2 regions of the Burkholderia glumae LMG 2196 genome follow, and region 2 is predicted to be linked to the other one. Evidence: predicted binding sites of a transcription regulator. Region 2 holds the regulator's gene; the other holds the start of a gene.
What was found. The regulator FliA, encoded in region 2, starts transcription of late flagellar genes. The targets are predictions, from matches to a motif close to CTAAAGTTTNNNNNNNNNNNGCCGNTA.

Region 1 (4,207 bases), on a different replicon from region 2:
TGGCGGTGAGCAATGTGATGATCATCGAGACCGGCGGCCAGATCTTCGGCGTTCCGATGGACCAGGTGGTGGAAACCGTGCGCGTGCCGCAGTCGGTGATACGCACCATCAAGCAGCGGCGCACCGCCGTCCTGCGCGACAGGATCGTGCCGCTCGTGGCGCTCAACGATCTGCTGGCGCTGGACGCCGCGCCGCGCCCGAACGCCGACGATGAGCTGGCTACGCTGGTGGTGCGCCTGGAAGGCGAGCACGTCGGCATTCTGGTCGATGAATTCCGTGTCACCACCGACATTATCCTCAAGCCGATGAGCGGCGTTCTCGCCGGACTGGGCGGCTACGCCGGCTCGGCCCTGCTCGGCGACGGCTCCGTACTGATCGTGCTGAACCCCAAGGAGCTGCTCTGATGCCCATCGAGTACCACGAAGGCGCGGCCACGCTGGCCGGCGTGATCAGCGTGGAAGACGCCGAGCCGCTGCTGGCGTGGCTGCAGGCCAACCCCGGCGCCGCGCTCGACTGCGCCGACTGTGAACACCTGCACGCGGCGGCGCTGCAGGCGCTCATGGCCACGCAAGCGGGTATCTCGGCCTGGCCCAGCAATCCGCAATTGCGGCAATGGCTGCACGCCGCGCTCGATCCATGACCCCAAACCAAGGAAATTCCCTCTCCATGTCGAAATCCATTCTTCTCGTCGACGATTCGGTCACCATGCTGATGAGCTTGCGCGGCAGCCTGGAAATGGCCGGCGGCCTCAGCGTGGAAACCGCCAGCGACGGCGTGCAGGCGCTCAAGCGCCTGCGTAGCGGGCCGCGTCCGGACCTGATCATCACCGACATCAACATGCCCAACATGGACGGACTGGAACTGATACGCCAGGCCCGCCAGCTGCCCGGCCTGCGCTTCACGCCATTGCTGGTGCTCACCACCGAGAGCCAGCAGGCTCGCCGCGATGAAGCCAAGGCGCTGGGCGCCACCGGCTGGCTGGTCAAGCCGGTGGCCACCGCCGCGCTGCTGCAGGTCATCAAGCAGGTGCTGCCCGGCGTATAACCGGAAAGGACGGTCCTATGCCAAATCACTCCCTCCGCTTCGATTCGTCCCGCCGCTTTCGCCGGCACCTGCTGCTCGGCCTCGCGCTGCAATTGCCTTGGCAGTTCCTGGGCATGCGCTTGCTGGGCTCGTCTGTCGGCGGTGGCGCCATCGCGCCGGCAGCGGCCGCCACCGCCGTCGCCGCAGTCGGCCTTGCGCTGCTGGCGGCCTGGCTGTTTCTGCTGTCCGCCGCCGGCTGGCACCCGCTGAAAACGGCGGCTTCGGCCGAGCCACGGCAGGTGCCGCACCCTACCCGGCAGGGCGTTGCCGACGCCAGCGCGCAACTCGACGCGGCGATGTACGACCGACTGCAAGACGTGATTCAGGAAACCGAAGAGTCGGCGCTGAACATCCTGAAAAAAGTCGATACCCTGCGCAATCACTCCAGCGAATTGCTGGACTACCTGCGCGGCTCGGCACACAGCAATGTCAACCTGCAGGATGACATCGTCGCCAGCACCCGACTCATCGAGGAGACCGGGGAGTTCCTGCTGGCGCTGCCGCAGATGCTGAGCAACGAATACGCCAACGTGCGTCGGCTGGTCGAGGAGATCGCGGCGCTTGGTCAGCTGGTCAACCTGGTGCGCGAGATCAGTATGCAGACCAATCTTCTCGCGCTCAACGCATCGATCGAGGCCGCGCACGCGGGCGAGGCGGGGCGCGGCTTCGCAGTCGTGGCCAGCGAGGTGCGCAGCCTTGCCAACCGATTGACCAGCGCGGCGCAGGTCATCCAGAAGAATATCGAGAATGCGCAGCGCCTGGCGATAGACAGCTTCACGCTCGAAAAGGAACTGAAGGAGAGCGCGTCGCTGCGCAATGCATGCCAGCTGGCGGGCACCGTCGTCGAGATGCAGACCAGCTACGCCGAGCTCAAGAAGTTTCACGACACCTTGACCGCCAACGCCACCGATTACAACCAGCAGTTGGCCACCGGCATCGGCGACCTGCTCGGCGACATCCAGTATCAGGACGTGGTGCGGCAGCGCCTGGAGCGGGTCCAATTGGCGCTGCGCCGCCGCGAGGCCGGCACCGACGATCCGGCCGCACTGGTCGTCGAGTACCTGAGCCAGGATTCCCATCATGCACGCCATCGCCAGCCGGACACGCAGCGCATCGAGCTGTTCTGACCGGCGCCCGGCCCTGGCTGGGGCCGCCCGGGGCGTGACCCGGCCGGAACTGACTCCGGTCGGGATGATCGATGCGGCCTCCGGCATCTGGCCGGCAGCAAGGCCGCCCGGGCCAGGCAGGCGGCCGGCTACGGTGCCGGCGCGGCGGGCGAAGGCCCGCAGGGGCAAAGGTGGGTGCCTGCGCCGCTGAACGTGGCGGAAGCGGGCCGCTGCGAGATGTCCCGCCGCCCGGCTCGTCCCGTGCTGCCGGCGTTCGCGCCGCCGCGCGCGAGGCCCGGGCCGGGTGCCTGCCGGGCCGCGCAGCGCGCGCCGAGCCCGCTCGACAGGCCCCCCTCAAGTTTTGGCGAGCCGCGCCGTAAATTGGGTTACAGACACCGCACCAGCATCGCGGCTCCGGCCCCGGCCGGCATGGGCTTGAAACATGTCGATCGGGATCTGCAAAGGGTTTGCGCAGTAGGTTTTATCGGCGGTTGCTGTTTTATTGCATGGGTCGAGTGATGAGTGAAATTTCTGTTGTTGACGGGATTTCGGAATAAACACTCCACGATATTTTTTTTCGATTTGTACATTGGGAAGGCAACATGCTCGGAATCAATACCAACGTCAACTCGCTGGTCGCTCAGCAAAACCTGAACGGCTCGCAGAGCGCCCTGTCGCAAGCCATCACGCGCCTGTCGTCGGGCAACCGCATCAACAGCGCCGCTGACGATGCCGCCGGCCTGGCGATCGCCACGCGCATGCAAACGCAGATCAACGGCCTGAACCAGGGCGTGCAGAACACCAACGACGCCGTCTCGCTGATCCAGACGACGTCGAGCCAGCTCTCGTCGCTGACGAGCAGCCTGCAGCGTATCAGCACGCTGGCGACGCAAGCGGCCACCGGCACGCTGTCGTCGAGCGACCAGGCCGCGGCCGAGAAGGAAGTGGCCCAGCAGATCCAGGAAGTGAACCGGATTGCTGCGCAAACGAATTTCAACGGCAAGAACCTGCTCGACGGTTCGGCCGGGATCGTCACGTTCCAGATCGGCGCGAACGTCGGCCAGACGGTCAGCCTGGACCTGAGCCAAAGCCTGTCGGCGGCGAAGATCGGCGGCGGCCTGGTGCAATCGGGCACCAACGTCGGCACGATCCAGAACCTGAGCCTCGACGCGAACGGCGCGGCCACCACGGCGGCACAACCGGCCATCACCTCGGTCAACGTGCTGTCGGACGGCAAGGGCGGCTTCACGTTCACGGATCAGAACGGCCAGACACTGAGCACGACGGCAGTCGGCGCGATCTTCACGACGGGCACGGCAGCCGGCACGGGTACGGCGGTCACGAACCTGACGCTCGCCACCGGCGCCACCAGCGGCATGACGACGGCCCAGGCCAGCGCGGCGGCCAACATGATCTCGCAGATCAACTCGGTGAACGCACCGCCGACCGTGTCGAACGTGAACATCAGCAACGCGACGAGCGCCAACCAGGCCATCGTCTCGGTCGCCAACGCGCTGTCCACCATCAACAACCTGCAGGCCACGCTCGGCGCGACCCAGAACCGTCTGCAAGGCATCGCGCAGACGCAGCAGGCCAACTCGACGAACCTGTCGTCGGCGCAATCGCAGATCCAGAGCGCGGACTTCGCGCAGGAAACGGCGGCGCTGAGCAAGGCGCAGGTGCTGCAACAGGCCGGTATCTCGGTGCTGGCGCAAGCCAACTCGCTGCCGCAGCAGGTTCTGAAGCTGCTGCAGTAAGCGACGGGCGGGCCGGGCAAGGCTGGCCGACGGCGGTAAGGCGTTGTCTCGGCCAGGATACGGACCGGCAATCGGCAACGATGCCGGTCCGTCGTGGTTTCATGGCGTGTTCCTTTCGGCGGGGGAACCCGCCGGTTCGCCCGGCTGCGCAAACGCGGAACGCATATCGATTAGGCCGAGGCGGGGCGGCAGGAATCATGGCCGGCCCCGCTTCGAGCCATGCGATCGGCGCGGATTGAAAACGGGCCCTCCATCGCGCCG
Region 2 (4,207 bases):
GGCGCCGCGAGCCCGATCGCGCCGGCCGCGCGCAACGACGGCGAGCCGCCCGAGTGGGCGCGCGACATCGTGCGCAACGTGGCCGCGCGCCAGTCCGCCGAGGCGAGCGCCGCGCGCGCCACCGCCGCGGCCGCCGCCGCGCCGAAGCAGGCGGAACGCGCCGGCGCGTCGGCCGCCACGCTGGCCGACGAGGTCAACGCGCGCATCGAGCGCATCGTCAACGAAACGGTGATGCACGAGCTGAGCGCGATGCGCGGCATGATGGAGGAGCAGTTCGCCGGCCTGATGTGGAACGACCGCCAGCGCCGCACGCCGCTGCACGGCGCGCTGACCAAGCGGCTGTTCGCGGCCGGCTTCTCGGCCCAGCTGGTGCGCACGGTGGTCGACAACCTGCCGGCCGGGGTCTCGGCGGGCAGCTTCGAAGGCGCCTGCGACTGGGCCGAATCGGTGCTGGCCGGCAACCTGCCGGTGCTCGACAGCGAGGACGCGCTGATGGAGCGCGGCGGCGTGTTCGCGCTGATGGGGCCGACCGGCGTGGGCAAGACCACCACCACGGCGAAGCTGGCCGCGCGCTGCGTGATGCGCTTCGGCGCCAGCAAGGTCGCGCTGCTGACCACCGACAGCTACCGGATCGGCGGCCACGAGCAGCTGCGCATCTTCGGCCGGATCCTCGGCGTGCCGGTGCATGCCGTGAAGGACGGCGGCGACCTGCAGCTGGCGCTCTCCGAGCTGCGCAACAAGCACATCGTGCTGATCGACACGATCGGCATGAGCCAGCGCGATCGCACCGTCTCCGACCAGATCGCGATGCTGCAGGGCGCCGACGCGCGCGTGCAGCGCCTGCTGCTGCTCGCGGCCACCAGCCACGGCGACACGCTCAACGAGGTGGTGCAGGCCTATCGCGGCTCCGACCAGCCCGATCTGGCCGGCTGCATCCTGACCAAGCTCGACGAGGCCACCAACCTCGGCGGCGTGCTCGACACCGTGATCCGCTACCAGCTGCCGGTGCATTACGTGTCGACCGGCCAGAAGGTGCCGGAGAACTTATACGTGGCAACGCGCAAGTTCCTGCTCAAGAGCGCGTTCTGTGTACCGCGAGACGGCTCGCCGTTCGTGCCGCTCGAAGACGATCTGCCCGGCATGCTGTCCGCCCTGGCTGGCGGCCGTCCGGGTTCCGGACATCACGAGGTCTACTTTGGATAAACGAATCACCGATCAGGCTGAAGGACTGCGGCGGCTGCTGGCCGGCCGCGCGAACCGGATCGTCGCGGTGACGGGCGGCCCCGTCGGGGTCGGCTGCACCTCGGCCGTCGTCAACCTGGCCGCCGCGCTCGCCGCGCTCGGCAAGGAAGTGCTCGTCGTCGACGAGCGCAACGACGCCAATTCGGCCGCCGCGACGCTCGGCAGCGCCCGGTTGCGCAGCGGCAACGCGGTGCGTCACGAAGCCGGCTTTTCCCTGTGCGTCGCCGCCGACCTCGCGCGCGACGGCTACGACGATGAACGCCTTGCCGCCTATCTGGAAGGCGCGGCCGACATCGTGCTCGTCGACGCTCAGCGCGACGCGAACGGCGCGCTCTCTGCTCTTGCGCGTGCCGCTCACGACGTGCTGATCGTGACGCGCGTGGCCGGCTCCGCGATCACCGAGGCCTATGCCTGCATGAAGCGGCTCCATTACGCGCACGCGCTCGCGCAGTTCCGCGTGCTGGTCAACCACGTGCAGAGCGAGTCCGACGCGCGCGCCGCCTACGAGAATCTGGCGGGCGTGGCAGGCCGCTATCTGACGGTCGCGCTGGCCGAGGGCGGCTACGTGAGCGCCGATCCGCTGGTGCCGCGCGCACGCGAACTCGTGCACACCGTGGTCGATGCGTTTCCGTCGTCAGCCGCCGCGCGCGACTACCGGCAGATCGCCTCAGACCTGCTGTACTGGCCGATGCGTCCGACGAATCCCGCCGGACGGGCCTTCGCCGGACATCCGGCCGTCGAACGGGGCGCGGCGCACGCCGTTTGACCCAAGGGCACTCAGGAGGGAGCCGATGTACAACGCTCAAGGAAAGCTGTCCACGTCCGCGATGGGCGAGGGCGGGATGGGGCAGGCCGAGGTGCTCGCGAAATATGCGCCGCTGGTGCGCCGGCTCGGCCTGCAGCTGGTCGCGAAAATGCCTGCGAGCGTCGATCTCGACGACCTGATCCAGGCCGGCATGATCGGCCTGCTCGATGCGGCGAGCCGCTACAAGGAGGATCAGGGCGCGCAGTTCGAGACCTATGCGACGCAGCGCATCCGCGGCGCGATGCTCGACGAGCTGCGCAGCAACGATTGGCTGCCGCGCAGCCTGCGCAAGACCTCGCGCGAGGTCGAGCAGGCCATTCATCAGGTCGAGCAGCGGCTCGGGCGCTCGGCCAACGAGAGCGAGGTCGCCACCCACCTGGAGATGCCGCTCGACGATTACCAGGCGATGCTGCAGGACCTGCACGGCAGCCAGCTGATCTACTACGAGGATTTCGACCGTTCGGCCGACGACGAGCCGTTCCTCGACCGCTACCGCGTCGACCACTCCGACCCGCTGTCCGCGCTGCTCGACGAGCATCTGCGCGCGGCGCTGGTGGAGGCGATCGACCGCCTGCCCGAGCGCGAGAAGCTGCTGATGTCGCTCTACTACGAGCGCGGCCTGAACCTGCGCGAGATCGGCGCCGTGCTCGAGGTCAGCGAGTCGCGCGTGTGCCAGCTCCACAGCCAGGCCGTGGCGCGCCTGCGCGCGCGGCTGCGCGAGCAGGCCTGGGTGGGAGCCGAACACTGAGAGGACGCGCGTAGAGGACGCGCGTGCCGGTGCGCCTCGGAAATTCGGCTCCGATCCGTAATCGGCCCACCAGCCTTCTGCGAAGCGCGCGGGAATTCTTCTCGACACTTTGCTACAATCCTTGCTCGTTTCCGAGGAGCGTTGCGACGGGCACCGGCCCGCCAGGCTCGGAAATCTTCACCAGGCGGTGGCCCGCCCGGCGCGCAGCGCGGATCGCACGATTCGCCGCGCCGGCTGGGCTTGCCGCTTTCTGAACGGCGCTCACGTCACCAATCTTTGATTAGAAAGGAGGGCGTGATGAACGCCGTTATCGACCCGAAAGCTTCCCAGGACTACGTCGTCGCCGATCTCTCGCTGGCCGCTTGGGGCCGCAAGGAACTGACCATCGCCGAGACCGAGATGCCCGGCCTGATGCAGATCCGCGACGAGTACCAGGCCGCGCAGCCGCTCAAGGGAGCGCGCATCGCCGGCTCGCTGCACATGACGATCCAGACCGGCGTGCTGATCGAGACGCTCAAGGCGCTCGGCGCCGACGTGCGCTGGGCCTCGTGCAACATCTTCTCGACGCAGGATCACGCGGCCGCCGCGATCGTCGAGGCCGGCACGCCGGTGTTCGCGTTCAAGGGCGAGTCGCTCGACCAGTACTGGGAGTACTCGCACCGCATCTTCGAATGGCCGAACGGCGAGTTCGCCAACATGATCCTCGACGACGGCGGCGACGCGACGCTGCTGCTGATCCTCGGCGCCAAGGCCGAGAAGGATCGCTCGGTGATCGCCAAGCCGACCAACGAGGAGGAAGTCGCGCTGTACAAGTCGATCGCCGCGCACCTCGACGTGGACGGCCAGTGGTATTCGAAGCGTCTCGCCCACATCAAGGGCGTGACGGAAGAGACCACCACCGGCGTGCATCGCCTGTACCAGATGGAAAAGGACGGCCGCCTGCCGTTCCCGGCCTTCAACGTCAACGACTCGGTCACCAAGTCGAAGTTCGACAACCTGTACGGCTGCCGCGAGTCGCTCGTCGACGGCATCAAGCGCGCCACCGACGTGATGATCGCGGGCAAGATCGCGGTGGTGGCCGGCTACGGCGACGTGGGCAAAGGCTGCGCGCAGTCGCTGCGCGGCCTCGGCGCCACGGTGTGGGTCACCGAAATCGATCCGATCTGCGCGCTGCAGGCGGCGATGGAAGGCTACCGCGTGGTGACCATGGAATACGCGGCCGACAAGGCCGACATCTTCGTGACGGCCACCGGCAACTTCCACGTGATCGGCCATGACCACATGAAGGCGATGCGCCACAACGCGATCGTCTGCAACATCGGCCACTTCGACTCGGAAATCGACGTCGCGTCGACGCGCCAGTACCAGTGGGAAAACATCAAGCCGCAGGTCGACCACATCATTTTCCCGGA

Region 1: the regulator FliA is predicted to act here: its motif matches at 2,543-2,569, upstream of KS03_RS04420 (flagellin).

What each region holds. Positions count from the first base shown of each region.
Region 1 is NZ_CP009434.1:729,668-733,874, forward strand. It holds gene KS03_RS04400 (chemotaxis protein CheA) at 1-404, shown strand, start outside; gene KS03_RS04405 (hypothetical protein) at 404-640, shown strand; gene KS03_RS04410 (response regulator) at 667-1,044, shown strand; gene KS03_RS33040 (methyl-accepting chemotaxis protein) at 1,062-2,210, shown strand; gene KS03_RS04420 (flagellin) at 2,792-3,946, shown strand.
Region 2 is NZ_CP009435.1:1,214,392-1,218,598, forward strand. It holds gene flhF (flagellar biosynthesis GTPase FlhF) at 1-1,203, shown strand, start outside; gene KS03_RS18070 (nucleotide-binding protein) at 1,196-2,008, shown strand; gene KS03_RS18075 (RNA polymerase sigma factor FliA) at 2,034-2,795, shown strand; S-adenosyl-L-homocysteine riboswitch at 2,923-2,992, shown strand; gene ahcY (adenosylhomocysteinase) at 3,093-4,207, shown strand, end outside.